Regions from separate parts of the Alteromonas sp. V450 genome, predicted to be linked through region 3. Evidence: predicted binding sites of a transcription regulator. Region 3 holds the regulator's gene; each other region holds the start of a gene.

The links. Region 3 encodes FNR, which switches genes on or off when oxygen is low (the NO sensors DNR and NnrR bind a similar motif). Its sites were predicted from a motif close to TTGATCTAGATCAA; they were not measured.
Region 1: ccoG (cytochrome c oxidase accessory protein CcoG) is a predicted target of FNR. The motif match lies at 5,082-5,095, and genes of this name have one in related genera.
Region 2: BK026_RS19455 (DUF3149 domain-containing protein) is a predicted target of FNR. The motif match lies at 3,796-3,809, and genes of this name have one in related genera.
Region 4: clpB (ATP-dependent chaperone ClpB) is a predicted target of FNR. The motif match lies at 4,509-4,522, and genes of this name have one in related genera.

Annotation. Positions count from the first base shown of each region.
Region 1 covers NZ_MODU01000004.1:4,002,191-4,009,789, forward strand. Annotated here, with positions in the region: gene BK026_RS17690 (alginate export family protein) at 1-996, shown strand, start outside; gene BK026_RS17695 (HD family hydrolase) at 1,067-1,657, opposite strand; gene BK026_RS17700 (thiol:disulfide interchange protein DsbA/DsbL) at 1,735-2,367, opposite strand; gene BK026_RS17705 (serine/threonine protein kinase) at 2,608-3,591, opposite strand; gene ccoG (cytochrome c oxidase accessory protein CcoG) at 3,588-5,018, opposite strand; gene BK026_RS17715 (hypothetical protein) at 5,370-5,726, shown strand; gene BK026_RS17720 (DUF3016 domain-containing protein) at 5,837-6,379, shown strand; gene BK026_RS17725 (acyl-CoA dehydrogenase family protein) at 6,451-7,599, opposite strand, start outside.
Region 2 covers NZ_MODU01000004.1:189,636-197,234, forward strand. Annotated here, with positions in the region: gene BK026_RS00880 (pitrilysin family protein) at 1-499, shown strand, start outside; gene gshA (glutamate--cysteine ligase) at 574-2,172, shown strand; gene BK026_RS00890 (hypothetical protein) at 2,240-2,878, shown strand; gene BK026_RS00895 (hypothetical protein) at 3,312-3,770, shown strand; gene BK026_RS19455 (DUF3149 domain-containing protein) at 3,914-4,039, shown strand; gene smrB (endonuclease SmrB) at 4,054-4,704, opposite strand; gene prmB (50S ribosomal protein L3 N(5)-glutamine methyltransferase) at 4,857-5,792, shown strand; gene aroC (chorismate synthase) at 5,802-6,899, shown strand; gene BK026_RS00915 (MFS transporter) at 7,051-7,599, shown strand, end outside.
Region 3 covers NZ_MODU01000004.1:1,166,985-1,174,583, reverse strand. Annotated here, with positions in the region: gene BK026_RS05100 (stress protein) at 1-184, shown strand, start outside; gene BK026_RS05095 (glucosaminidase domain-containing protein) at 177-968, shown strand; gene BK026_RS05090 (DUF2987 domain-containing protein) at 965-1,612, shown strand; gene BK026_RS05085 (patatin-like phospholipase family protein) at 1,635-2,663, opposite strand; gene ttcA (tRNA 2-thiocytidine(32) synthetase TtcA) at 2,664-3,632, opposite strand; gene uspE (universal stress protein UspE) at 3,784-4,707, opposite strand; gene fnr (fumarate/nitrate reduction transcriptional regulator Fnr) at 4,955-5,692, opposite strand; gene BK026_RS05060 (sulfite exporter TauE/SafE family protein) at 5,738-6,397, opposite strand; gene ccoS (cbb3-type cytochrome oxidase assembly protein CcoS) at 6,384-6,614, opposite strand; gene BK026_RS05050 (heavy metal translocating P-type ATPase) at 6,616-7,599, opposite strand, start outside.
Region 4 covers NZ_MODU01000004.1:1,735,550-1,743,148, forward strand. Annotated here, with positions in the region: gene dld (D-lactate dehydrogenase) at 1-1,689, opposite strand, end outside; gene clpB (ATP-dependent chaperone ClpB) at 1,815-4,391, opposite strand; gene pgeF (peptidoglycan editing factor PgeF) at 4,558-5,295, opposite strand; gene rluD (23S rRNA pseudouridine(1911/1915/1917) synthase RluD) at 5,299-6,282, opposite strand; gene BK026_RS07595 (outer membrane protein assembly factor BamD) at 6,471-7,235, shown strand; gene BK026_RS07600 (ChrR family anti-sigma-E factor) at 7,289-7,599, opposite strand, start outside.

The DNA.
Region 1 (7,599 bases), 2.8 Mb from region 3:
GGATTTTCGTTTACTGCCGAGGTTGAAGATAGCCGCATTGTACTTGGGCAAGATGAGTTTACCGTAGGGCCTACGGGCTTTAATGTAGGTGAATACTCGGTGATTGCCGACCCTGAAACAACGGAGGTTGACCAGGCTTTTATTCAATATAAAACGGATAAGTTCACTGCCAAAGTAGGTCGGCAAGTGATTACGCTAGACGATCACAGATTTGTTGGCCACGTTGGCTGGAGACAAGACCGTCAGACCTTCGACGCCGTAAGTGCTAAATATGCGGCAACCGACAATCTAGCGCTTTTCTACAGCTATTTGTACAAGCGCAATCGTATCTTTGCAGAAGCTGCTGATCTTGATTCAAAAGACCACATCCTTCACGCAACCTACACATCTAAGATAGGTAAATTTGTGGCCTATGCTTATTTGTTAGAAGTTGATAATGATACTGACAACGCACTAGATACGTATGGTGTAAGCTACGATGGTAAAATGAAAGGCGATAACGTTAGTTGGGCTTACGGGGGGGAATTTGCAACTCAGTCGAGCGAAGCCGGTGCGGGTGAAACTGCCACCGACTTTGATGCGTCTTATCTTAATGCATATTTAGCTGCCACATTCTCTGGCGTAACGGCTAAAGTGGATTACGAAATTTTAGGCTCAGACGATGGCATGTACGGATTTGCAACGCCCCTTGCTACTCTGCACAAATTTAACGGTTGGACCGATCAGTTTTTGGGTACGCCTGCCCAGGGGTTGAAAGACCTTAAGTTTTCACTTTCTGGAGGCTTAGCGGGGGGGAAATGGCTATTGGCTTATCATGACTTTTCTGCAGACGATAGCAGCAATGGCGTTGACGATTTAGGTAGCGAGATTAACGTTCAATACACTAAGAAATTTGCTGGTAAGTATAATTTCGGTATCAAGTACGGCACCTATGATGCGGGCGATGTAAAAGTAGATGCTAACCGCTTTTGGATGTGGGTTGGTACCCGCTTTTAATCGCAGGGTGAATCGATTTTTATATACAACATAGCGAAATAGCTACATCAAGTTTGGGTTGGCTAAGTCATTATTGACTTAGCCAACCTTTTTCAACGGCTATATCTAGCTGCTGCAATACGTAGTCCCACAGCGCTGGTGCGCAAGATTTTAGATGGGCATTACGCTTTTCAATCTTCTCTCTTGCAATTGAATGGCGTTTCCAGCTTCCCCCATTGTCTTTCATGTTTTGAAAAACAGGTAGCACTCGGTCCATTGCTTTAGCAAACTCTGCATCGGCGGTTTCGGCCGCTTCAAACTCAAGCCATAACTCAAGCATTTCATTATCCAGTGGACTGGGCAACAAGCCAAAAATGCGCTTTGCGGCAGCAATCTCTTTCTCAGCTTGCGCGTCGTGATCACTTTGATGATTGAAAGCAAACATATCGCCAGCGTCAATTTCCACGATATCGTGAATAAGGATCATGCGAGTGACGCGGGTAATGTCGATAGGTTTAACCGCATATTCGCTCAGCATATTTGCCATCAGCGCAACATGCCAGCTGTGCTCAGCGGAGTTTTCTTGACGGTAATTGTCAGCAGGAAGAGTAATTTGTCGCTTCACTGCCTTTAATTTATCAAGTTCACAAATAAACTCAGCTAAGTCACACACAGAATGCATTGAGCGTCTCCTTAGGTGTTATGGAATAGGACAAAAAAGGGCGCTTTCGCGCCCTTAGTAAGCTCGTAACGGCTTAATTACTTTTGCTCAGACAACCACACAATCAAATCAACAATGTCGTCGTACGACATATCACGAGTGAATGTTGGCTGGTATTTACCGTTAATAATAAAGCTAGGCACACCATTCAGGTACTCGCGGTAGTCATCGATTTGTTGTTGGTTCTTTCGAACCATGCTGTTTACACCGAAGCTATTCGCTAGTTTATCAAACTCTTCACCTTCTACGCCGTTTACCACGAAGATATTGCGAAGATCTTTTAACCCTGTAATAGACGCACGCTGTTTGTGGATATAGTTAAATATTGCGCCATTCATTGCTTCTTCTTGCTTTAAAGAGCGTGCGATAAGCATCGCTTTTGTGGCATCGTTTTGCGTATCTGGGCCAGCAAAGCGCATGAAATTCACATGAACTTTGGTGAATTTCGTGCCGTCGCTCTTCTTTTCTTTAATTTGAGCAACAATAGGCTCAAATTGGAAACAGTGCGGGCACCAGTAAGAGAAGTACTCAGTAATTACGGGCTTATCCGTTGCCTCTCTGTCGAGAACGGTGTAGTGAGTACCTTCTTTCCACTTGCTATTTGATTCCTGTGCGCACGCAGTAAGCGGCATTAGCACTGCCATTACAAAGAACACGGCAAACTTTTTCATGCAATCTATTCCTATTTCTTATAAAAATAATATCGGGTAAAAGGTTATCACACGCGTTAGTGCTTAACTAGACTGTGTTCATGTTGAAACCGTGCTAACGCGATAAGTGAGCTAAAAAATACAATGAAACGCGCGTAAATATCTACTTGCGCTTCATCACCACGTTAAAAGTACCAATATCCGACTGAATATAAAATGAATCGCAAAATAGGGCAGTGAAGTCTTGTCTAGAATGTGCCTCTAAAAGCCAAGTTTTAGCGCAGGCTCTTGAAGAGAAGACAGTTGTTCCTTCAACGCTAAAATTTGTCCTTCCCAATACTTGTCTTCGGCAAACCATGGAAAAGCTCTCGGGAAAGCAGGGTCTTGCCAGCGCCGTGATAACCAGGCCATGTAGTGAACCATACGCATTGCTCGAAGTGGTTCTATCAATATAAGCTGCTTGGAATCAAAAGGCTGGAATTCTTCGTATGCTTCCACAAGCGTATCGAGTTGAATGAGTTGCTGTTGTCTGTCGCCACTTAACATCATCCATAAATCTTGAACAGCGGGCCCCATTCTACAATCGTCTAAATCGACAAACGTTGGACCGTCCCTCCATAAAATGTTTCCCGGATGGCAATCACCGTGCAATCGAATAGGGTTCATTGTCTTATAGGCGTTTTCAGTGGCCTTTATTACGGGGTCTAAAATGGCGAAAAAGGCGGTTTTGAGGTGGTCTGGTAATAAACGACTGGTTTCAAGAGTCTGCCGGGGCTCATGCAGATAACTTGGCGTGTCGATGTGTGGGCGCGAAGAGAACGCGCTAGCCTTCGAAACGCTATGAATTCGACCAATAAAACGTCCCATCCACTCTAACTGATCTAAATTATCGTTCTCAAATTGCCTTCCTCCTACTGATGGGAATAAGGTAAAACGGTAATCAGTTCCGTTAACGTTGTGATGATGTAGCGTTTGACCGTTAAGCGCAATGGGCGCTGCAAGCGGTATTTCAGACTCAGCAAGTTCGTTAGCAAAAGCGTGTTCTTCGAGAATTTGTGCATCAGACCAACGACCGGGTCGATAGAATTTTACTACGTAGCGCTGATTATCTTCGGCCAAGAATTGATAAACGCGATTCTCATAGCTGTTTAAGGCTAGTAAGCCACTTTGCAGAAAAATGCCCTGAGATTCCAGGGCATCCAAAATTGTGTCAGGGCTTAGCCCTGAGAAAGAAAAATCTGTCATCGATAGAGGAATTTAGTCGGTTCATCAACAGTAACCACCTCACCGTCTATGGTTGTGCTCACGCTGATTAAGATATCGGTAACCGTATCTTCCAGATTATAGGCGTCTGTTGCAACAGAAATTGGTGTACTGTACACCTCACCACCCCCAACAGTTACCGTTTGTTCACCAATGTATTCGTATTCCGGTAAACCTTTTATCGCAATGCTATAGGTGTGGGTTTGTTGTGTTTTATTGAGCACCTTGATGGTGTAAACATTTTCAATTAGTCCTTCGTTTGTCTCGCGATAAAGCGAATTACGATCTCTAATAATGTCGACTTCCGTTGGGCTTCGCATCCATATATTTGCGAACAATAAACCAGTCATTACAATGAGAACGACAAAGTAACCGACGAGCTTGGGTCTTATAATATGTGTTTTGCCGCCTGACAATTCTTCTTCAGACGTAAAGCTAATCAGCCCCTTGGGATACCCCATTTTGTCCATTACGCCGTTACACGCGTCGACGCAGGCGCCGCAGTTTATGCATTCATACTGCAAACCGTTGCGAATATCGATACCCGTAGGGCAAACTTGTACACATAGGTTACAGTCTATACAGTCGCCTAAGCCTTTTTCTTGAACTTGTTCATGGCTGAGCTTACGGGGACGTGGACCACGCTTTTCACCGCGTTTTGCATTGTAAGATACGGTGAATGTGTCTTTATCGAACATGGCAGACTGAAAGCGTGCGTAGGGGCATATATGGGTACACATTATTTCCCGCATATACCCGGCATTGCCGTAGGTGCAAACGGCAAAGAAAATAACTGAAAACGCAGCCCAAAAACTGGTGTTAAACGTAAAAAATTCAATAAAAAGCTGGTCTATCGGTGTGAAATAGCCCACGAACGTCAGTGCAGTAAGTAGTGCTACTGCTACCCAAGCGGTGTGTTTAGCCGTCTTTCTGATAAATTTGTCAAAATCCATTTTCCGATTATCAAGGGCGATACGTTTGTTTCTGGTGCCTTCGCACTTTTCCTCAAACCAAGTGTAAATATAAACCCATGTAGTTTGAGGACACATGAAACCACACCAAACCCGCCCTGCAAATGTCGTAACGAAGAAAAGGGCGAATGCAGAAACGATGAATATATAAGCGAGAAGCGTAAGGTCTTGAGGCCACAGTGTCAGAGAAAATATCGTAAACCGCTGCTCACCAATATCGAGCAATACTGCCTGTTGTCCGTTAAATTGAAGCCAAGGAATTATGGCGAACAGCCCCAAGAAAAATAACCCAAAAAGGCGTCGAAAAGACTCTAACGGCCCTTTAACCGCGCGCACATAAATTCGGCTTCTAGAGTCTCTGCGCTTCCCTTCAACGGTGCCTTTGGGCTTGTGTACTTTTACCGGAGTAACATTTTTTACCGGTATTTGTTCATTCATATTTTAACCTTAGCTGACATCATGAACTGCGACTGCAGTATATCAATTCATCATCCCGCTTTTTTAATGTAGATCAATCTTTGTGACATGATCTAACTTTTTAAACTTTCAGTCAATACTGAAAGTTCAGAAAGATCTTCCGGCTGTGTGCAGTTTCCTTGTCAGCATGTTTGTCTCTTATACTGATGCCTACCTGTGAGAGTAGAGAGTGCAGAATCTGTCAGAAATGTGATAAGTGGTATACTTGTACGAGACAGTAATCTATGATGTTTGTTTAATGTACAGTTGTGTGATGCTCGGTTTCGTTCATCACAAGGCAAAACCTATCGTTGTCGAGTTTGTTGAGAAGTCATGTTACGTTTTTTTATCATCGCCGCAGAAATTATTGTTTTAGTTATGATTTTGCGCTCCCCTTTCGTTCAATATTTATTTGCCGATGTGCAGGCGTCTATCTCTAATTGGCTTATTCACGTAACCACTATCCCTGAACGAAGAGAATTAAAAAGCCTGCGAGACAAAATAAATATCCAGCTTAGTCCATTAAAACCTTACCAACAAAGCTATGTTGAGCAGATTACCCAAAGCAAGGCTGGGTTGAATCAGTTTTACGTCGATTACTGTAAGACTGAGGAAATCAATCCTAATTTTTCGGGAACTAAACGACTGCAAATTTGCCAAATAATAGAACAGTCGCCGTTTATGAATTAAATGTTGTCGAAAGTAAAGGTTTGCTTCAGAGGCGGGCTAGGTAAGTTTGTCGAGATTGAGCGTTGCTCGCGAACAGCGAAAATACGGTAATAAACAAGTAGGAGTCTTCTATGCGTTTGATAAATACTTTTTCATGCTTTGGCATTGCCGCAAGTCTTTCAGGTTTATTAATTGCGACACCTGTTAGTGCTGCTGAAGTCGAGGTTGTGTGGGAAAAGCCAGAGTCTTATGCGGATCTGAGGCCTGCAAATGAATCGAGAAAGCGATTTCGTGAACGGGTAATGACTCAGTTAGCGTCACACATTGAAACCTTGGCTGAGACGATGCCAAGCGAGCAAACCCTGTCTATCACGGTAACAAATTTAGACCTTGCAGGTCAGGTTTGGCCCAGCCAGTTTGTTGGTTTCGGCACCGGCGGGGGGGATGTGCGCTTAATTCAACGCATCGATATTCCGCGCATGTCGCTTAACTATAAGTTGACTGATGAAAGCGGCAATATTTTACAAGAAGCGCATGACGTAAAAATAAAAGATATGGATTTTCTAGACTCAAATATGAGACGCACAGGGAGAGACTCGCTTTCCTATGAGAAAGCAATGCTTGATGAGTGGTTTGCCGATACTTTCTCCACAAACGTTGCGGCAAGCGGTTAGTTTTAAATATAAGAAAAAGGGGCGTTTATTTCTAGTAAACGCCCCTTTTTTAATGGTTACGTTAGCGCCGCTTACAAATAGTCGAACTCACTGCCGCTAATAGCTAGCGTGCTTTCAGGGCCGGCCATATAAGCGACTTTGTGCGCATCGCGTCGCGGCAAAATACGCTCAATGTAAAAATCGCGTGTTTTAACTTTTGATGCGGCTAATACAGCGTTGTCACTATTTTGCGCCGCGTCTGCCATGCTATACCACAACACGCCTAGCAACGAGTAGGCACTGTATGCGAGGTAATCACACGCTGCCGATGCCGCTGTTGTAGGGTCCATCCCCAGACAATCTGCTGATGATGCTCGCCAGTCGTCAAGAAGACCCTGCGCTAGACCTTGTGCTTCATTATCTTGAATTTTATGAACCAGTTCATTGAAAGCATTATAGGTTGCTTCCATCATCTGGCCGCCATCTCGGGTTAGCTTTCGGCCAATCAAATCAAGTGCCTGAATGCCGTTGGTGCCTTCATAAAGCATCGCAATACGAACATCACGCATAAGCTGCTCCATGCCCCACTCACGTATGAAGCCGTGGCCGCCGAAGACTTGCACACCAATACTGGTGGTTTCAAGGCCCATATCAGTCATGAAGGCTTTACAAATAGGCGTTAGAAACTGCAATATTTTCTCTGCATTTTCCTTGTCTTCCCCTTCGCTAAGCTTTTCTACATCCATAAATTTAGCGTAAAGAAGTGAAAGCGCACGACACCCTTCAATTAATGATTTTTGCGTGAGCAACATGCGTGCAACGTCTGGCTGAAAAACGATGGGATCAGCTTTGCCTTCAGGATTTTGAATGCCTTGAGGGGCGCGAGATTGCAAACGCTCTCGCGCATAGGTTAATGCGCCTTGGTATGACGCTTCAGCCGCCCCAAGGCCCTGCATGCCTACTTGGAAACGCGCATCGTTCATCATTGTAAACATACACGCCAGCCCTTGGTTCTCCTCGCCAACTAACCAGCCAGTGGCACCGTCAAAGTTCATTACGCAAGTTGGACTAGCCTTAATCCCCATTTTATGTTCAATGCTGCCCACAGAAAGGCTATTTGCCTCACCAGGTTCGTTGCTTGCGTCTGGCAGAAACTTAGGCACAAGGAACAGGCTAATGCCTTTAACGCCTTTTGGTGCGTCTGGAAGGCGAGCTAGTACTAGGTGAATAACGTTCGAGCT
Region 2 (7,599 bases), 980 kb from region 3:
TATAAATTTGAATTTAAGGGAAGATAAAGGCATAACTTATGGGGCAAATAGTGCATTCATTGGTGGGAAAAGCATAGGTTGGTTTGAAGTTAGTACGGATTTAACAGCAGAGAATACGGCTGAAGGTATTACGGAGATATTACGCGAAATAAACGCATATAAAACGAAAGGTATGACCGAAGGCGAGCTTCAATTTCTTCGTAACGCTTATACACTTAGCGATGCCCTTAAATTCGAAACGCCTGGCAGTAAGGCACGTTTTTTACGCCAACTCATAAGCTATGATTTAGATAGAAACTACAGAACTGAACAGTTGCGTATCATTAATCAAATTACTAGCGCTGAGCTAAATAGAATTGCGGATATACATTTGAACCCGGACAAACTGCAGATTATTGTGGTAGGCGATAAAGAAAAGCTATTACCTCAGTTGAACGCGTTATCAATGCCAATTGTCGAGTTGTCAGTAGAGAGCAATACGCGTAAAACGTTAAACTGAAAAATTAAAATTTGTTGAATTAACACTTATGCCCCCCATAACAGGGGGTAATATTGACATAACGGATCACCATTTTGACTGTAGACCCATCCCGTTTTGATGCGCGCATTGCTGCGCTTAAGTCACCTGAGTTTCTCGCTGCGCTAAAAAATATCAAGCGAGGTGTCGAGCGCGAAGCCCTTCGTATAAATCCAAACGGTACGTTGGCACAAACGCCTCACCCTAAACCACTGGGCTCTGCATTAACCCATGATTCAATTACCACAGATTTTTCTGAATCATTGCTAGAGTTTATTACGCCGCCGGAAGATAGTGCTGCAAAAACCATTTCTCAGTTAAAAGATATTCATAAATTCGTTATCGATAATATTGGCGATGAACAAATATGGCCATTGAGCATGCCTTGTTTCATCGATGATGAAGCAGATATTCCTATCGCTTATTTTGGCGAATCAAACGTGGGCAAAATGAAGCGTGTCTATCGAATCGGGCTAAAAAACCGTTACGGTAGTATGATGCAGGCAATTGCAGGCGTGCATTTTAACTTTTCCTTTCCAGATTCCTTCTGGAAGCTGTGGGCAGAGTTAAACGGAAAAGCGCATTCAAACGAGCAAATATCTGCTGACTACTTCGGGTTAATCCGTAATTACCGCAGGCTGTGTTGGCTTATCCCATATCTTTACGGTGCGTCACCAGCACTGTGCGGCTCGTTCTTAAAAGGAAAACAGCACGCATTGCCATTTCAAAAGGTAGGTAAAGGTACGGTATATATGCCGTATGCTACATCGCTGCGGATGAGCGATTTGGGTTACACCAGTGCGGAGCAATCGTCACTTAAGATTTGCTACAATCAGCTGGACAATTACGTAAAACTATTACGCGACGCAATGAACACCCCCTCTTCGCGTTTTAGTCAGTTTGCTGCCGGTGATGAAGGAAACTATCAACAGCTTAGTCGCAATATTATTCAAATTGAAAACGAGTTGTACTCGCCGGTACGTCCTAAGCAACCAACCAAGTCAATGGAAAAGCCAACTGACGCTTTAGTCAGGCGCGGAATTAGCTATATCGAAGTGCGAGCACTTGATGTCAATCCGTTCTCGGCAATAGGAATCTCACAGACCCAGTTTGACTTCTTAGATGTTTTCTTAGTAGCGTGCTTGCTAATGCCAAGTGCAGAGCTTGATGAAGCGCAGCTTAAAGAAGCTAAAGAGAACATGAACAAAGTGGTGCTAGAGGGGCGAAACCCTGATTTGCTGCTGCAAAACAGTGGTAAAGATATTTCACTTCCCCATTGGTGTGAATCGCTATTTGAGTTTTTTGCAAAAGCCGCTGAGTTACTCGACTTGGCCAATGGTACGTCGCGCTATTCGCAAGCGGTGAAAGTCGAAGCTGAAAAAGTGGCAGATCCGGCGCTGACTCCATCAGGTAAACTACTCGCTACCTTGCTAGAAAATGACAAAGATAATGGTGTGTTGGGCTTAGAACTGGCACAAGCTTATCAAGCTGAAATGAAGTCTTTTAAATACACTGATACCGATGCTACTGGATTTGCTGCCCAAGCTGAGGCGTCGTTTGCGGCTCAAAAAGAAATAGAAGCTGCTGATGTGAAAGACTTTGATACATTCATTCGTGATTACTTTTCTGAAGCCCCAGCAAAAAAAAATGCCTGACATAGGTCAGGCATCGAAAGGTTCCAGGGAAACACACATTTTGCTAGAACATTAGTTAAGACAAGTTATGAACCAAAAGTTCAAAAAATTGGTTGTTTTTTTATCAACGCTCATCGTTCTTTTTCCACTGTTTATCGCTGGATGTGCAACTACGCCTCCTAAAGACATCAGTAATCTGTGTGAAATATTCTACGAAAAGGACGATTGGTATGATGCAGCCGCTGATGCCCGAGACAAATGGGGGGTGCCCATACATGTTCCCATGGCGATGATGTATCAAGAAAGCTCTTTTCGTCACGATGCGCTTCCACCGCGTGATTATGTTTTCTTCGGACTTATTCCTTGGGGGCGCGTGAGTTCAGCGTACGGTTATTCACAAGCAAAAACACCTACGTGGTCTGATTACATGAGGGAAACGGATAACGACGGTGCAGATCGCGATGACTTCGAGGACGCTATCGACTTTATGGGCTGGTTTATTTATAAATCTCAGAAAGTGAATGGTGTCTCTAAATGGGATGCTTACGCACAGTATTTAAATTATCACGAAGGTTGGGGAGGCTATAAGCGTCGCAGCTATGACAGAAAGCCGTGGTTAAAGAAAGTGGCATCAAAGGTAAAAGCCCGTTCATTGCGTTATGCCACACAGCTAAAAACCTGTGAAGAAGATCTTCAGAAAGGTTGGTTTATGAAGCTCTTCAGTTGAATTACCTAAAACCAGTAAAAGCGACAATATTGTCGCTTTTTTTGTGCAGGTGAAAATTGAATGGTTACCAATTCGCATAGGTGCTCGCCATCTTAGTGAGCGAGTTTAAAATGTCCGTACTCTTTGTTGTGTCACATTTATTTATAACTACTATATATGCAGTAACGTGCCGTGATTAGAAGCATTCAAAGTCCAGCTGGCGGGAGAGTTAACTATGCAGACTGACAAAAAATAGGGCAGAAATAAAAAAAAGGGATAGACGGGCGTCTATCCCTCAGCGACGCTAAGCCAAGACCGTTTTTTTACCCAACGTCGAACAGGCATTTGTAGATTATTGTAAATGAGAATGATTTGCAATACATTTTTTGGGTTTTTATGCCCATGTCTTTATCTTTGTATTTTTCCTATACTTTTTCAGAGAAGGGAGAAACTAATGAAATCAAACAAGTTCAGTGCACACGGGGAGGTGCAAGCAATATATGTTTCTGAGCTGCAGATCCTTTCTATTAATCTTACCGGGCCTTTTAATCTCGAGTTTATGACAAAGTATGAGCGGGTTGTTGGCGAAACACGAAAACAGATTGATGTTCCCTGCTGGGGAAGTTTGGTTAATGTTTACGGTTTGGCGTTGGCACCAATGGAGGCAACAGACAGAGGCCACGAGATAGTGCAAAAAGCAATGGCGCTTGGACTTGCGGCTACGGCTGTTATTTTACATGAAAGTGAAGGCGCAGCGATGCAAAGAAAGTTTTGGTCACGTATTTATGCTGGCTCTGGCTTACCTTTCGAGTACTTTAGCTCAACACACGAAGCAAATGAGTGGTTAAAAGAGCATATTCTGACAAGTATGCAGTCTCGTGGTTTCACTTCATCGTCGTGGACAACTCCGTAACGTAGCGGTTATAAAACGCGGATTATTGACCTGGATCAAGTTCGCTTATTTATGTCAGAAGGTGCTTTAATAATATTGATCTGGATCACAGGGCGCACTGCAAAACTCCTCTATCTTTTAAGAAGTTCTAGAGGAGATTAATTATGTTGTGGTCAATGATAAAAGACCCCGTCGTTTGGGGATCACTATTAGGTATCGGCATTATCATCGCAATGATGGTGTATTACACTTATTTGTTTATGCACAATAGTGCGGACGATACAAAGTAGGCCGAATTTGTACTTCAGCGCTTATTATTTTGAAGCGGAACGTCAACAAGCACTAATAGCGCTGCTTGGCCACCGTATTCAAGGGGCGCTTGATGAAACGCACGTACATGTGGGTGCTGAACTAAGTAGTGGGGCAGGGCGGCTTTTAAAACGCCCTGACCAAAGCCGTGCATCACACAAACGCAGTCAATCAGGTCTTTTCTTGCCGTGTGAATAAGTGCGGCAAGCTCGGCTTTTGCCATCTCGCGAGTGAGGCCGTGTAAATCTAACGTCATTTCTGGCGAATAGTCGCCGCGGCGCAACTGTTTCAATATATGCGTCGACTCACCTTCCTGGCAAAAGCGCATGGGGCCTTCTTGCGGCAGCGCTGCCTGATACATATCAGAAAAGTCGAAGCTTGCCGCTAATTGCTTGCTGTGTTTTAAGTGTTTACCTTTACCCTGCTGCGACTTTTTAAATAATTCAACTTTCTTATCGGGCTCAACTTTATCTTGTGATAAGAGCGTCACTCCCTGCATTGCATCGGCAAATGAAAAGGTGTCTTCCTCAGTATCCGTAGACGTGTTTCCATTGCGCGCACCTTCCTTTATCGCCTTGTTTGTATGACGATTGGGTTCAGAAAGTTGCTTCTTTAATGCTTTGAGTTCTTTTTTAAAGGTTTTCATCAACGATAGCTTGGGTTAATACACTCGAATTTACCGATTCAAAACGCCTAAATTATAACGAATAGAAAGATTCGGTACGTAGTTAATTATGTGAATCGGTATGAAGTTTGGGTATGATACCAGCTTTAAAATTTTTGATGTACCCAAACGCCATGACCGATAAGTTTTACCTTGAAGAAGCCATTGAAGATCTGCATACCCTGTTAGATATGACACGATGGGCAACCAGCCGTTTTAACGATGCGGCTTTGTATTTTGGTCATGGCACTGACAACGCGTGGGACGAAGCGACAAGCCTAGTTATGCAAGCCTTACATTTGCCTCACCCTATACTAGAGCAAGTGGGCGATAGTGTAATGGCGTCGCGCTTAACGAAAAGCGAGCGAGAGAAGATTGCAGAGCTTGTTTTGAAACGCGTGCAGACGCGCATGCCATTGCCTTACATCACTAATGAAGCATGGTTCTGCGGTATGCCGTTTTACGTAGACGAGCGCGTGCTTATTCCTCGTTCACCGTTTGCTGAACTCATTCAAAACGAATTTGCGCCTTTTGTAGAATCATCGCCAAACACTATTCTCGACATGTGCACAGGCGGTGCGTGTATCGCTATTGCACTTGCTCATGCGTATCCTGAAGCACAGGTGGACGCGGTAGATATTAGCACAGATGCCTTGGAAGTGGCTGACATTAATATTCAGGAGCATGGTCTAAGCCACCGTGTGTATCCAATCCAGTCAGATCTGTTTTCTAGCCTAGAAGGGCAGAAGTACGACCTGATAGTGTCTAATCCGCCTTATGTTGACGCGGAAGACATGGCTGACCTGCCAGAAGAATATCACCACGAGCCTGAGCTTGCCCTTGCAGCAGGTGAAGATGGTTTGGAACTGGTTGATATCATGCTTAAAGAGGCGCCAACTTACCTTAATGATGGCGGTTGGTTATTCGTAGAAGTAGGGAATAGTGAAGTGCATATGAGCGAAAGGTTCCCTGGCTTAGAAGTCATTTGGCTTGAGTTTGAAAATGGCGGCTCAGGTATTTTCGCCGTTCAAAAAGACACATTAGTACAGTATTTTAGTAGTAAGGATTAACAGTTAATTATGTCAGGTAACAGCTTCGGAAAACTTTTCACTGTAACCACGTTTGGTGAAAGCCACGGCATTGCAATTGGCGGTGTGGTAGACGGTTGCCCTCCAGGACTTGAGATCACAGAAGAAGATCTTCAGGTTGATTTAGACAGACGCAAACCAGGCACTTCGCGCTATACCACAGCGCGAAGAGAGGACGATGAAGTACAGATTTTATCTGGCGTATTTGAAGGCAAAACAACCGGCACTAGCATTGGTTTATTGATTAAAAATAAAGATCAGCGAAGCCAAGATTACGGCAATATCAAGGACCGCTTTCGTCCAGGCCACGCTGACTATACCTACGATCAAAAGTACGGTAGCCGTGATTACCGCGGTGGTGGGCGTTCATCAGCCCGTGAAACGGCTATTCGTGTAGCTGCAGGTGGTATTGCGAAAAAGTACCTCAAAGAAGTGCACGGCATTGAAGTGTTAGGCTATTTGTCTCAGCTTGGCCCGGTAACGGTAGATAAAGTTGACCATAGTGTAACTAACACTAACCCGTTCTTCTGCCCAGATGAGTCTAAGTTAGATGCGCTAGACGAGTACATGCGTGACCTTAAAAAATCTGGTGACAGCATTGGCGCAAAAGTATCGGTGGTAGCGAAGAACGTGCCCGTAGGCCTTGGTGAGCCGGTTTTTGATAGGCTAGATGCTGAAATTGCCCACGCCATGATGGGTATTAATGCTGTAAAGGGCGTAGAAATTGGTGACGGTTTTGATGTAATCAACCAAAAAGGCAGTGAGCACCGCGATACATTGACTCCTGACGGCTTCACCTCTAATCATGCAGGTGGCGTGCTAGGCGGTATTTCTACCGGACAGGATATTGAAGTGCACATGGCGCTTAAGCCGACCTCGAGTATTTCGGTGCCGGGTAAAACTATCAATAAAGACAATAAAGAAATTGATATCGTCACCAAAGGTCGCCACGACCCGTGTGTGGGTATTCGTGCTGTTCCAATTGCCGAAGCCATGCTGGCGCTGGTATTGATGGATCATCTGCTGCGTCACCGCGCGCAAAATGCCGGTGTGGTATCGACCACCAAACCTATTGCGGGTCAGGCATAGCGTTTATAATCCTAACGCCGCATTCTAACGACCACCACATTCACGTGGTTTACAAATACGCGCGGCACTAAAAACATGTTGCGCCAATGAATTTTACTATTCGCCACTACCCGTTTTGCGCTAGTGGCGTTTTTGCATATGGAGATGTGAATTGTCACCAAATGGCCTAAACGACGCCAAAAGCACTTCGGCGAGTCCGGCAAGCGGCAAAACCGGTCTTTTTATTCTTGCTATTACCTACTGGCTTTACTTCGGCCAGCTTGGCGTACTTGTGCCTTATTTAGGTATTTTTCTTGATGGACGGGGGTTTTCCTCTGCCGAGATTGGTGAACTCTTTGCGGTTATAACGCTAGCGCGTATTTTAGGCCCTGGCCTGTGGGCTGGCGTGGCCGATAAAACCGGTAATGCCATCGGCGTAATGCGTTTGGGCTGCTTACTTACCGTACTGACTTTTAGTTCGGTATTTTACTTCACCAGTTTTTGGGGGCTTACGCTGGCTTTCGGATTAATGATGATGTTCTGGACTGCGGTGTTGCCTCAGCTTGAAGTTATCACCATGAATACAGTGGCGAAAACCAAGGCCACCTATGGGCAGGTAAGGCTATGGGGGAGCGTTGGCTTTATTTGTTTGACGGTAGGTGTGGGTAAAGCCCTAGATATTTTTTCTACCGATACGCCAGTGCACGCCAGTATTGGCGTA
Region 3 (7,599 bases):
TGTTTTTGGTGTATTTTTCTTATTGTTTGCGACAGCACCGCTCACCTTTGGTTTTTCACTTATTTGGGTGTTACCTTTTTATTTTAGTATGATGGGTTTGCTCTATCAGGAACTGATTGGGGAACAGGGTGAAAGCACGGAGGCATCTGAAAACGGTGTGAATGAGTCTAGCTTCGATGCATAAACGTGAAACTTTTAAAATCGTCCTTATAACGCTGGGCGTTTTAGCTGTAATTGTAATTAACGCCATTATTTTCACAAAGGACGAACCAGATGTTTTGGACATACCACAAACGGTAGAAGCCAAAAAGGCGGTTCCCAATTTTTCAGCTTATACGAATGTAAAAGAAAAGAAAGAAGCGTTTTTCAATTATCTACGCCCAGAAGTGGAGAAGCAAAATGCGTATCTTCTTACGCTAAGGCATTACGTACAAACGTTGTATCGCAAAGCGCTAGCCAACGAGTCACTTTCAGATGAAGATATGACAAGGCTTAATTGGCTAGAACAAGAGTATCGTGTTAAGCCAACACAGCCGTTAAAAACAAAACTTCTCGCGTTGCTGCAAAAGATTGATATTTTACCCGTAGAGCTTGTGCTTGTGCAGGCTGCTAATGAGTCGGCGTGGGGCACCAGTCGTTTTGCAAAAAAAGGCTATAACTTTTTTGGCTTGTGGTGTTTCTCTAGAGGGTGCGGTTTTGTACCAAACCGTCGAAACGAGGGGGCGTCTCACGAAGTCGCTAAATTTGATAGTTTATCTCAAGCAACGTATACCTACATGCGAAATTTAAATCGCCATGACGCTTATGCTGATTTAAGAGAGATACGCAGCCGACTTCGAGCAAACCAGATACCAATTACTGGTGTAGCGCTTGCTGAGGGGCTAATGAACTATTCCGAGCGGGGAGCCGCTTATGTTGAAGAGCTACAAACTATGATCCTATTTAACGAGGAGTTTTTATCCGAATGATACGCGCTGCTTTAATTTGTGCCTCATCGCTGTTTATTGCTGTAAGCAGTTTTTCTGTGGCTAGTGAAACAATCGATGTAGAATACAGCCGTTTTTACAGCCATGTGAAAAAACTAGATAACGAAGATACCCAAGCGCTTCAGTTTGCATTTGGTTTTGTCCGTGTGGGTGAGGGTCGTTTGTGCGAGGTTAATGAGGCGTTAATTGTGACAGATAAAAAAACAATGCCCCTTGAGGTAAGCGGCGAAGGACGCTTCACTGTACCCACAGAGAAGGCTCTGAAGCTCGCTAATGCACTGGTGCGTATCGATTTAAATGAGCGTGCAAATGTATGTGATATGTCGGTGCAGCTAGAGACCAAACCGGAATATCTAAAGCAGTATTATACAAAAGACGAACTTACTTTCTTGTATGACCAGTACGAAGCTTTTTTTAATGAGATGGGAAGCTTTTTATCTTTTATGATGCCATCTGTAAAAGGCTTAATGCTTCAATTTGATGACAAGGAATTAGACTTCATCACGCCTCAGGGAGTACATATCAATAATGGCGTGTTGCACTTAGAACAAGATTGGATAGATAACGCAAGAGGTTTAACGCTGCCAAAGGCGCCACTGCGCGTAACCGCAATGGCTTCAAGTTAATTACGTACCATTGGTTTAGGTATCAGGTGAGCAACTGATACCTAATTTGCTCGGCCACACGGGCGATGGTTTCTTCACCCTTTGCGCAGAGCTCTTCTGCCCTGTGGAATTCCATAATACCCACGTCAGTAAGTTGCGGTTCAATAAGAATGTCAGGCGGATCGCCGGCAAGGCGAGAGCGTGTAACGCGAGCTTGTAGTATTTCAAGTGAGCTGCTCATTACGCTCATGATCCCAGGTGGGTTTCGCTTGCTCACTTTAGCTGGAACCTCAGTGAATTCTTCTTCTACTTTTTCTATCACTTCAGAAGCAATACCTTCTTCAGTTTTAACATCGTTAGTATCAGACAAAACTTCCTCTTTTTCGTCTGTCTTCTCAAGTGCTTTTTCTTCCTTGCTATCAGGCGAAAACCATTGGCGCAACACGTTCTGGCTTTTAGTAAAAAAGTCCTCGGTTTTGCGTTGGTTTTCTTCGTGGTCTTGCCTTAATTTTTCAAGCCGAAGTGGTCGGAAATCTGCATTCAAGTTTACTGCAATGACAAAGTCCGCCCCTAGCTGACGACACAAGTTAACCGGAACGGGATTAACAACAGCGCCGTCTACTAGCCAACGATCGCCGTGTGCTACGGGCGCGAAGAGCGCGGGAATTGCACAAGATGCTTGAATGGTATCGCCAATAGGACCTGAGTTAAATACCACTTCACGGCCGGTATACAAATCGGTAGCTACCGACGCAAATGGCTTCAGCATGTCTTCGTAGGAGGGAGCGCAAAACTCGCTGGCAAGCTTGTCAAAAACTTTTTGTCCACTGGCAATGCCGCCGCGCCTAAGTCCTACGCCCATAAGCGCCAGTACTTGCCAGTCGCTTAGCGAACAAGCCCACTCTTTAAGATCTTCTAGTTTACCGCTTGCATAGGCCGCGCCAACATAAGCACCAATAGAACAGCCGGCGACCACGTCAATTTTAACGCCAAGTTTCTCTAATGCTTCAATGATACCAATATGGGTCCAGCCCCGTGCAGCACCGGCTCCTAACGCAAGTCCTATTTTCATCTACTTCGGTTCCATTATGTTTACAACATCAATAGTATTATCTTCATCACTATGGTCTTTTACACCAAGCGCTGCATGCTTTTCTGTGGTAAAAGATGGCTCATCAAAACCAATATCACCATCTTCGACAGGGCCATCTTGCGTGGTAATTGCCTTAAAGTCATACAGGTTACTGTCAACTAAATGCGACGGCGCTACGTTTTGAAGCGCGCGGAACATCGACTCTATACGACCAGGAAAACGTCGATTCCAGTCTTGAAGCATTGCTTTAATGTTTTGACGTTGTAAGTTTTCCTGCGAGCCACAAAGGTTACAAGGAATAATTGGAAACTCAGCAGCTTGTGAATATTTCTCGATATCTTTTTCAGTACAGTATGCCAACGGACGAATGACAATGTGCTCTCCGTTATCGCTGACAAGCTTAGGCGGCATAGACTTCAACTTTCCACCATGAAACATATTTAGGAAAAACGTCTCGAGCATGTCGTCGCGGTGATGTCCCAATGCGATTTTTGTTGCGCCCAGTTCTTTTGCGGTACGATACAAGATACCACGGCGTAAACGAGAGCAAAGCGAACAGGTTGTCTTTCCTTCTGGAATCTTATCTTTAACGATAGAGTAGGTGTCTTCTTCTACAATTTTGTATTCAACGCCAATGCTATCTAAATATTCAGGCAAAATATGCTCTGGGAAGCCAGGTTGTTTTTGATCAAGATTAACCGCAACAATATCAAAGTGAATAGGCGCAATCTTCTTTAAAAACATAAGTATATCTAGCATTGTGTAACTATCTTTTCCGCCAGACAAACACACCATAACTTTGTCGTTGTTTTCAATCATGCCGAAATCGCCAATAGCTTTACCCACGTTGCGGCGAAGTCGTTTTTGAAGTTTGTTGAAGTTGTACTTTTGCTTACTTTGCGCAGCGTTTAACGGCGACGCGTCAGCACTGTTTGTGCCTACACTCATAATTAACTAGCTTGGTTTGTGATAAAGCCAACAGTATACATTAAAGCGCTATTTCTCGACTACGCTTGTGGCGTTAAAATTGTAAAGCGGCTGCCACTGAAAGGCGCTTTATTTTCTGCTTATAAATGATGTTGGCAAAAACATTCAAAGGCTAAATCGATAGCGGAGAGACGAAGCCATCGGGCTTAATGGCAAGTACATCACAATTGAGTTCATCAATAACATGTTCGGCTGTATTGCCAATAAGCGCCGCAGAAAGACCAACGCGTCCAACGGTGCCGATAACTACAAGTTCGGCATCTAATGTTTTAGCAACCTGCGGAATGACTTTTTCCGGAAGGCCTTCTTCTACAACGCATTTATTCTCAGGAATGCCGTACTTTAGCGCATGACTGCGCATTTCCTTTAAATGGTGGTTTTTCACTGCATCATGATAAGTATCGGGGTCAAACTCAGGCACTTCAATGGCGATGTTAAGTGGGGTTGAAGGAAAACTATTTACTAAGTTTACATTTCCTTTTAATAGTGACGCATAGTCGTTAGCGATGTGAGTAAGTTTATCGTTGAGAGCTGCGTGCTCGTCATCTTCGCTACCCACGTTTACAGCGGCAATGATTTCACCATTTTCCGGCCAGTCGTGCTCTTTCACCAGCAGCACTGGGCGAGGGCATTTGCGCATTAAATGCCAGTCTGTAGGTGTAAAAATTACAGAAGCAAGGTCATCATGGTTTTTGGTGGCTTTTACTACCAGATCTATATGATGCTTAAGAGCATAATAGATGATTGACTCATACGCGCGATTATTCCATTCAACAACAATGTTAGTTTCATCAAAACCTTGTTCTTTTAGGTGGGATGCCAGCCATTTTGCATGTTCATTCGTGACAGCCTGCCGCATGGACTCGCGTTCGTCGGGGCTTAACATCGTTGTCATATCGTAAGACAAATCGTATACCACCATCATGGCGGTAACCTGTGCACCGGTTTTCGATGCAAGTTCAAAGGCGCGACTTAGTGCTGGTTGGTTATCGCGCTCGGCATCAACAACAGCTAGAATTCGTTTACACTCAATCATAACGTCCCCCTAACGGTGAAGTTCGGTAGCGACTGACAACGTTGCACTGTTTTAAATGTCGCTTTTATTAACTATAAACGACATTAAGAAAAACGTAAGTTGTTTTAGAACAAGAATTTCACAACGTGAAATATGTGTACCTGGCAACGTAAATAAAATAGTGCGTGAGGGAGAGAAAGTTAAAATAATGAACTGGCGTGTGGGGTACAAGCGCGCGTGGCGCGCTGCATATTAACGTAAGGAGTGATTATCCACAGACTACGCTAGGACCATTGAGCGCTTCTAACTTGTTATTTAGCCTGTCAAAATCCAAAATCGAGATGAGTTTGCCATCCACCTTGATGATGCCATCCTTCTGGAAGCGGCTTAAGAGGCGACTTATAGTCTCAATGGTCAACCCTAAATAGTTTCCTATTTCATTACGCGTCATGGTCAAATGAAACTCTCTGTGTGAGAAGCCACGTTCCTCAAATCGCTGAGACAAATGTGAAATAAAATACAGTAAACGCTCTTCTGCAGTTCGCTTGTTTAGAAGCATGATCATGTCGTGATCTTGTTTTATTTCCGCGCTCATGAAACTCAAAATTTGATGGCGAAGTTTTGGAAATTGTACCGACATTTCATCGAGGGTTTCATAGGGAAGTTCACACACCATGGCCGTCTCCAGTGCAGACGTGTAGCTTTGATGTTTATTTTCCCGCAGTGCATCAAAGCCGATGATATCGCCAGGGAAATGAAAACCAGTAATTTGCTCTTCGCCTTCGTTATTTGTAACGAATGACTTAAACGAACCCGTTCTGACAGCGAACAGCGAATGGAATTTGTCGCCAGTATGTATAAGTGTATCACCTTTATGAAGCGGTTTTTTACGCTCAATAATATCGTCAAGAGATTCAATTTCTGTTTTATTCAGCGCCACGGGTAAACACAAGTGACTAAAACTACAGTTTTGACAGTGAATAGAAAATTGGCTTCCTTTGCTCATAATGCACGCTCTCTAAAAGAATACCTCATAATAATACACCCATTTTTAAACGATTGCGCCATGAATAAGATAAGCGGCATATATGGCCATTATTGCTGCAATAATCTGTCTAAAATGATTGTGCTGAAAACTACGCACGATATATTGGCTACCGGCGCTTGCGGCAAGCAACGTAGGTAGTGTACCCAAACCGAAGAAAAACATAATAGCTGCGCCTTCTAGCGCATTACCTGCCGCAAGTGACCAAGTAAGTGTTGAATATACTAAGCCACAAGGTAGCCAACCCCAGATAAACCCATAAGGTATGGCGCTAAAAGGGGTTTTGAACGGCAAAAAACGTTTAGAGAACGGCTGGACTTTGGAGAATAAACCTTTGCCAGCGTTTTCTAACACTGATAATCCTGTCCACCATTTGCCTAAATAGCAGGCTAGTAGCAACAGCATCACGCCGCTGAGTAAAGAGAGGGCGTAGTTTGCTAAGGGGATAAAGTCTGCTGCTATTTTTCCTAGTGTTCCGGTCATCGCGCCAGCGATGGTATAACTCACTATACGCCCCATGTTGTAGGCAAGCGTATAGGGGAGTGCACTTGCATCTTTTGGGGAGACCATTCTCAGTGCGGCAACAATTCCCCCACACATACCCACACAGTGAACGCCACCTGCCAAGCCAATAAGAAAGGCCGAGAAGTAATTAATCCCGTCCATGCGGCGCTTTGTGCTTGTTTGACTTGTTGTCTTGAAGTTGCTTACGCTCTTCTGCTAGTTTTTTCTCTTCTGGCGAGAGGTCGTCATCAAATAGTATGCTGTAGCCTTGACGATCAAGGTCTTCGAACTGGTTGGTTTTCACCGCCCAGAAAAATATCACGATAGCAACAGCAACGATAATGATGGCGATTGGAATTAGTACGTAAATAATACTCATGTTATTTGCTCAATAATCGTGTTGAGTTTGTAACAACGATAATACTGCTCAACGACATACCTACAACCGCCATCCATGGAGAAAGTAACCCAGAGACTGCGAAAGGTAAGATAAGAACATTGTAACCTACCGACCAACCAATGTTTTGACGTATTTTTTGTTTCACTTGATGTGCGGTTTGTATAAGTTCCGGCACAGAAAGCAATTGATCGCCAAGCAATATTACATCGGCAGCAGTTTTAGCCACATCTGTTGCGTTGCCTACAGCTATTGCTACATCTGCACTGGCTAAAACAGGTGCGTCATTGATACCGTCACCCATCATCATTACTTTTGCACCGGTTTGCTGCAAAGTTTTAACCGCTTGGTATTTTTGCTCTGGTGTAAGCCCACCTATAGCTGTTGAAATTGGCAAGGTTTTGGTGAGCACATCAACGTTTTGTTGTGTATCTCCGCTTAAAACAGCCAATTCATGGTTTGTTTTTAACAAATTGAGGGTTTCTTTTGTATCGACACGCAGTGAATCTCGTACCTCAAATGCTGCCATAATACGCCCTTCAACGGTAAGAAAAACGTTAGCTGTGGGATATTGTTCAATAGACGTTATGTAGATGTCGCTCACGCTAAAGGCAGCTGATCCCATGGAGAACATGGTATCGTTAATTTCGCCGCTGATCCCCCCGCCAGGTGTTACGGAAAAATTTGTTACTTTGTGTAATTCGTTTTTGGCGCGTTGGTCACATCCATTGTCACCATTAAACGCCTTGGCGATAGGGTGCTCTGAACGGGATTCTAGCGCACATGCAATTGACAAGGCTTTGTCACTATCAACGCCATCAGCGTACCACGCGTTTGTAATGGTGAACTTGCCTTGAGTTAACGTACCGGTTTTGTCTAGTGCGATGGTGTCAATATCAGTAATTTGTTCAAGTGCATCAGCACGTTTAAGCAAAATACCTTGTCTATTTAATTTGGCCATAGCACA
Region 4 (7,599 bases), 570 kb from region 3:
ACAATTGCGTTTGTGCTTCTCCATCTTACCAATACCTGGGTTAAAGGTATTGGTAGGATCGAGCGATATGTAAAATTGCTGCAAAGCGCTCTCAGCTTCATATAAATGACCAACATTATGCTCAGCAGGATACTTTGCACCTCGACTATCTAAGAGCGCTAACATGTCCGCTTTTACTTTTTTTGCGTCACAGCCCTTTTTTAGTATGTAATCTTGATGGAAAACATGGCAAAAGAAATGTCCGTAATAAAGCGGCTTTTCAACATGTTTAGCAATATGCTCAGGCAACTCTTCTACCCAAAAAGCGTCGTTACGGCGTAAAGCAATATCTAAAGCAAGAATCTCCCCTACTTTTTTGTGATGCATCATTTGATAGCGTACCGCTGCGCCTGCTGCGGCGAACCGCAATAAAAAGGCTTTAGATGCTTCTTCGTCATTGCAGATAATATAGTCACCATCTAGCCTCTCTTCGTTAAAAAGCTTAGCTAAAAGTGTTTTTGCCTCGTCAATCCCGCCATCGCTCATTTTAAGGATTAGATGATGCTCGTACTTGTCGCGGAAGGTTCTTATGCTCGAGGGTATTTGGTCGGAAAAGCACTTACTACCGAACTGCATCACTCTATCGCTTAGGTAAGGAGGAAGCAGAGGCAGTTTGCTAAGTACAGCATCTACTCGCCCTTTAAGTGCAAACATTTTAGGTAGTGAATCCGTACCTAAACGCTCAATACTTAATATCGTATCCTTTCCGTAGACATCAGCAATATCAAACACCTCTCTGTGCAGGTATTCGCCAACTTCAGGGACATGTTCAAACGTTGACAATGCGTCTCTGCGGATACGGGTAAGCACATCTGCATCATTCGTACCTATATAAAACGTTTGTTCTTTCTTAGGTACTTCATATGTATCTAAGCGTACCGCAAACACGGCAATTTTACCGGCACAACCACTGGCTTCATAAAGCCTTGATGGATCGGCATTGAAGCGGCTCGGCGTATCAGCATCTACATCGCGAACTATCTGTTCATAGTCAGTAGCTGACGCTTTCTTACTGGTTTCAGGTAAAGATTTTGAAAAGTTGCCAGAAGAAAGGTTTCCGATAATTTCCTCTGGCGTGTCGCCTAGGTCTATCCCTAGATGATTAACAAGCTGTAGCTCTCCTTTTTCATCCACCTGAGCGAAGAGCGATAGTTCAGTATAGGCAGGCCCCCTTTTGACAAGTGCCCCACCCGAGTTATTTGCAACACCACCAACAATAGACGCACCCAGACACGACGACCCAATTACAGAATGAGGCGCACGCCCGAGTGGCTTTAGCACCTTTTCAAGTTTGAACAGTGTTGCTCCGGGAAAACTCAGTACTTGCGCTGCGTCGTTAACCAGAACAATATCGTCCATTGCTAGCGTATTAATTACCACCACAGGTCTATCGTAGTCGCTACCGCTTGGCGTAGAACCTTCAGTCAAACCAGTTTTTGCAGCCTGCATGATGATAATACAGTTGTATTCCACACAGACCTTAAGTGCTTCCCAATATTGCAAGAGCGTGGTTGGAAACAGCACTGCCAGGGCCTCACCTTCGCCCGACCGCCACCCTTTTCGGTAGTGCTCTGTTTGACGTCTACCAACGGCAAGGTTACTTTCCCCGACTACGCGTTTAAAAGCGTTAATAATTGGGGCTGTTTGCATGCACTACTCCTGTCACTGACGCTAAAAATTTCTTTTGCAAGTAAACTAAAGGAAAAGTCGATGATAAAGCAACAAAAAAGGCACTGTTGCCAGTGCCCTTTATATTGATAACGTTCTCTTTGCGATTAACTACTTACCACGAACAAGCCACTATCATCAGCATCAATTCTGATGGTGGATTCAGGTATCAGTTCGCCAGCAAGCAATTGGTGCGCGAGTGGATTTTCCACCTGCACTTGTATTGCTCGCTTAAGTGGACGGGCGCCAAAAACTGGGTCGAAACCCGCGTCCGCCAATTTATCCATTGCAGCGGCAGACAGAGTAAGTTTATATCCTTTTTCAGCAAGCCTTGCACGAAGCGAGGCAAGCTGAATTTTGGCAATCGATTTGATTTGCTCTTTCCCTAACGGATGGAATACCACAATATCATCTACGCGGTTGATGAATTCAGGTCTGAAATGCTGCCCGACTACGTTCATTACAGACGCTTTCATATCGTCATACTTACTTTCGTTGTGCTTATCCTGAATGATGTCTGAGCCTAAGTTCGACGTCATGATCACAACCGTATTTTTAAAATCTACCGTGCGCCCTTGACCATCAGTCAAACGACCGTCATCCAACACCTGAAGCAAAATGTTGAATACGTCTGGATGAGCCTTCTCAACTTCGTCTAGCAAAATTACGGAATAAGGCTTGCGGCGAACTGCCTCTGTTAGGTAGCCGCCTTCCTCATAGCCAACGTAACCAGGAGGCGCGCCCACTAAGCGCGCTACCGAATGTTTCTCCATAAACTCAGACATATCAATACGCACCATGGCATCTTCAGTATCGAACATAAAGCCTGCCAGCGCTTTACACAGCTCTGTTTTACCTACGCCCGTCGGCCCTAAGAACAAGAATGAGCCAATAGGTCGGTTTGGATCGGCAAGCCCAGCACGTGAACGGCGAATGGCATTTGATACAGCCTGAACCGCCTCTTCTTGACCCACAACTCGTTTGTGAAGAACATCCTCCATGCGTAAAAGCTTCTCTCGCTCGCCCTCAAGCATTCGCGCTACAGGAATACCCGTCCATCGAGAGAGCACATCCGCAATTTCAATGTCTGTAACTTTGTTTTTCAGTAACGTTGTCTCGCGGGTTTCGTTTTCAGCCGCCTGCTCCAACTTTGCTTCAAGTTCAGGAATACGGCCGTACTGAAGTTCCGACATACGGTTTAAATCAGATGCTCGCCGGGCAATTTCCAAATCAAGTTTAGCCTGTTCAAGCTCTCCTTTAATGGTTTGTGTTCCCTGCATGGCGTCTTTTTCATCCAACCATACTTTTTCTAGCTCTGAATACTTGGTTTCTGCTTGCTCGCGCTCTAGCTCGATCATCTCAAGGCGCTTATGGCTAGCATCGTCAGTTTCTTTAGCAAGCGCCTGCTCTTCCAACTTAAGCTGGATGATACGGCGCTCCAAACGGTCCATGTCTTCGGGCTTAGAGTCTATTTGCAAACGAATACTAGACGCTGCCTCATCAATAAGGTCAATGGCTTTATCCGGCAACTGACGATCACTAATATAACGATGTGACAAGCTAGCCGCAGCGACAATAGCGGGGTCGGTAATGTCTACCGAATGGTGAAGCTCATAGCGCTCTTTTAAGCCTCGAAGAATGGCTATGGTATCTTCCACGCTAGGCTCTTCAACCAGAACTTTTTGGAAACGACGCTCAAGCGCTGCATCTTTTTCGATGTATTGGCGATATTCGTCTAATGTGGTTGCTCCAACGCAATGCAGTTCGCCACGGGCTAATGCAGGTTTTAGCATGTTCCCAGCATCCATAGCACCATCACCTTTGCCGGCACCTACCATGGTGTGTAGTTCGTCAACGAATAAGATGACGCGCCCTTCTTCTTTTGCCAATTCGTTTAGTACTGCTTTTAAACGTTCTTCAAATTCACCACGGTATTTGGCACCCGCCACTAATGCTCCCATATCTAGGGCAAGAACGCGCTTATTTTTTAAGCCTTCAGGTACTTCGCCATTAATGATGCGCTGTGCTAAACCTTCCACGATGGCGGTTTTACCCACCCCGGGCTCGCCAATAAGTACAGGGTTGTTTTTGGTTCTGCGCTGTAGCACTTGAACGGTGCGACGAATTTCGTCATCTCGTCCTATCACAGGGTCAAGCTTGCCTTGTTCTGCTCGTTCAGTAAGATCAGTGGTGTATTTCTCAAGGGCTTGACGAACATCTTCCGCATTTGGATCCGTCACTTTTTGCCCGCCGCGCATGTCGTCAATGGCCGCCTCAATTACGTCTTTAGAAACATTCAAGCTTTTTAATATCTCACCTAACCGCCCTTTGTCTTGCAACGCAGCTAATACGAATATTTCAGACGTGATGTACTCATCTTTACGTTGCTGTGCAATTTTGTCGCACAAATTGAGTAGTATTCCGCTATCTTTGCTTAGCTGGACGTCTCCACCAATACCCTCTATACGCGGTAACTTTTCGATAGCTTGGCTTAGGGCTGAACGTAATGCATTTACATTGATGTTTGCTTGGTCGAATAGAGGGCGAACTGAACCGCCTTGCTGATTAAGCATTGCAGTCATTAAATGGACAGGTTCAATATACTGATGGTCTCGCCCCAATGCGAGTGATTGAGCATCGGATATGGCAAGCTGAAATTTACTGGTAAATCTATCTAGTCTCATATTCTCAACCTATTAAGAAAGCATTTTGTGTATGCATTAGTTATGGGAGCGAGTAATTATCGATTCAAGTATGAACATGAAAAGTTAGACAAAAAGATAAGCTAACAGACACAAAGTTTGATCTGAAACAATAGTGCTCAAACGCGCGTGACGCAAATAACGGTTTTTATCCGTTGGTTGTTAACCCAATAACACTGACAATTCGGCCGGTGCTTCTTTTACGCTTGTGTGTTGCAAAGCGATGGGAATAGAACATTTCCTTTTGCGTGTAGGTGCACAAACCGCTTTGGTATATAGATTCAACCCCGTTTTGACGCAGTTGAGTCTCGGAGATTAGGGGCAAATCTAAAAGATATTTACCTGGCGCCGTGCTTTTTTTGATTGCATTGGGATATTGCGCAAATTGTTGCGCTAACGTCTCATCGACTTCGTAACAATCGACACTTATTGCTGGGCCAATCCACGCCATTAACTCTGACGTAGTGAGCTTTAAGGTATTAATAGTATTTGCAATAACGTTGGTATGTAACCCCTTCCAACCCGCATGTATTGCGGCGACCGCATCCCCCCTTTTGCTACACACCAAAATGGGTACGCAGTCTGCCGTCATAACAGCGCAAAAAAAATTAGGACTTGTAGAAATCGCGGCATCAGCGGTGGTATCGATACTAGGGAGCGACAACACCTTGTTGCTGTGCACTTGCTCTAACCATGTAATTTTTTCGTGATGAGGCAAAACGCTTCGATTGGCCCGAACAAGCAACAAGTCATCGCCGACATGCGCGCCCACATTTAAACCTTCAAAGTCACCTGAACTCACACCTCCTTTGCGCGTACTTGAATATGCAACGACATTAGCTGGACAATCCCATTGTGGTGTTACGAATTCAGGTGTTTTATTCATAAATTAAAGCATATCCTCGGGGTTTTCTTTGGTGTCTTGTTTGACTGCTTTTAGTAAATCTTGCATATCTTGAGGTAAAGGCGCTTTCCAAGTCATCCATTCTTCGGTTTCTGGATGGAATAATGAAAGCTGCGCTGCATGCAACGCCTGTCGCTGAAAACCTCGTAACGTTGCAATAAATGCGTCTGATGCACCTTTAGGTAATCTCGGACGTCCACCGTACACCTGATCGCCCAATAGCGGATGCTTAATATGTGCCATATGTACGCGTATTTGGTGTGTACGACCGGTCTCAAGTTTAAGGCGCAAATGCGTGTAAGCTCTAAATTTTTCTATAACGCGAAAATGGGTAACAGCAGGTTTGCCTGATTCTCGTACCGCCATGTGTGTGCGCTTGGTCGCATGCCTTCCAATAGGTGCATCGACAACCCCACCAGCAACCATAGTTCCCAATGCTACCGCCTCATATTCGCGACTCATTTCTCTGCGTTGTAATTGATCCACCAGATGGGTTTGTGCAGGGATCGTTTTTGCTACGACCATTAAGCCAGTAGTGTCTTTATCAAGTCGATGGACGATGCCCGCACGAGGTACCTTGTCGATATCTGGTACATGATTTAATAATGCATTCAATACCGTTCCGCTTGGATTACCCGCACCAGGGTGAACAACCAAGTCGGCTGGTTTATTAATAACAAGGATGTGGTCGTCTTCATACACAATGTCCAGCGCGATATCCTGAGCTTGACTGGAAACTTGTATATCCATCTCTGCGTTTACAGTAACAAGTTCGTCCATTTGCATTTTATGACGAGGTATCGTTATTACCTCACCATTGACTGATACATTTCCATCTTGGATCCAAGTTTTTAGCTTTGAACGCGAATATTCAGGGAACAAATCAGCTAAAACTTGATCTAAGCGTAGACCAAAGTGCGAGGCTTCTGTTGAAGCTTCTAATTGAATTGTGTTCGGCGACTGTGACATAACACCATTGTTAGTTTCTAAAAAAAGGTATTATAACAAGGTTTCACGCGGTACACTGCTTTGTTTACGCTTTTGTATGGTTTTTCTCACTGTTAGTGCGTTAGAATGCAGTCACAAAGTGTTGTTGTTTATTACGTGAGCTTTAACAGCGAAGTATTAACACTGTTTAGCAGGAAACAAGAATTATTATGAAATCATTTCGTTTACTAGCCCCCGTTTTACTCGGTGCTGTAGTGTCTGTTGCGGGCTGTAGTTCTTCAAATAACGAAGAAAAAGCCGTACTTGCAAACATGGGTGCGCAACAACTATACGACAGAGCCAAAGAAAGTATGGAAGTAGGTAACTTCAGTGCAGCGGCTCAAACATTGAGTGCGTTAGACTCAAGATATCCGTTTGGCCCTCTTTCTCACCAAGTTCAGCTTGACCTTATTTACAGCTATTACAAATCGGGAAAAATTGAAGAGACACTGGCTACCATTGATAGGTTTGTAAGGCTTAACCCCAACCATTCCGACGTTGATTACGCGTATTATATGCGCGGATTAACAAACATGGAGTCAGACAGTAACCTCTTTCAAGAACTACTAAATATCGACCGTACCGATCGTGACCCTTCAAAATCTCGCGAAGCATTTGAGGATTTCAGAAGACTTATTCAACAATATCCCGATAGCAAATATGCAGCAGATGCTAAGCAGCGAATGGTGCATATCAAGGACAGACTAGCGCGATACGAAATCGCTATTGCGCGCTTCTACATGCGAAGAGAAGCATATGTTGCCGCAGCAAACCGAGGACGCTATGTTATAGAGCATTTCCCTGACAGCACTCAAGTACAGCAGGCTTTGGAAATAATGGTCTCAAGTTACGAGCAGTTGGGTCTCGATGAACTTAAAGACAACGCGATGAAAACGCTTAAACTTAATTATCCAGAGAGCGAATTTATCAGCTAGTGTTTTCCGTACTTATATAAGCTAAAAACGCACGTTTACGTGCGTTTGTTGTTTTATCTGAAAAACAAGTGGCTAAACGGATTTAAGAGCCTTGCGAAACCTGATGTGAAATGAAGAGGTTGGTCAACAATACTGAATACAAGACACCCTTCGCTCGCGTCTGACTTTGGAGAATGCGTCTTGTCTCCATCCATATAGATAAAGTCACCCGTGTCATATTTCTCTAAGCCATCACTAAATTCACCATCTATAACAAGCGTGTATTCAGTGCCTCTGTGAGTGTGTTCCGGAACACTCCCTCCTCGGCCCATATAAATAAAATTAGCGACACCTTGATTTCCAAGTTCAACTGGCGCTTGCCAAA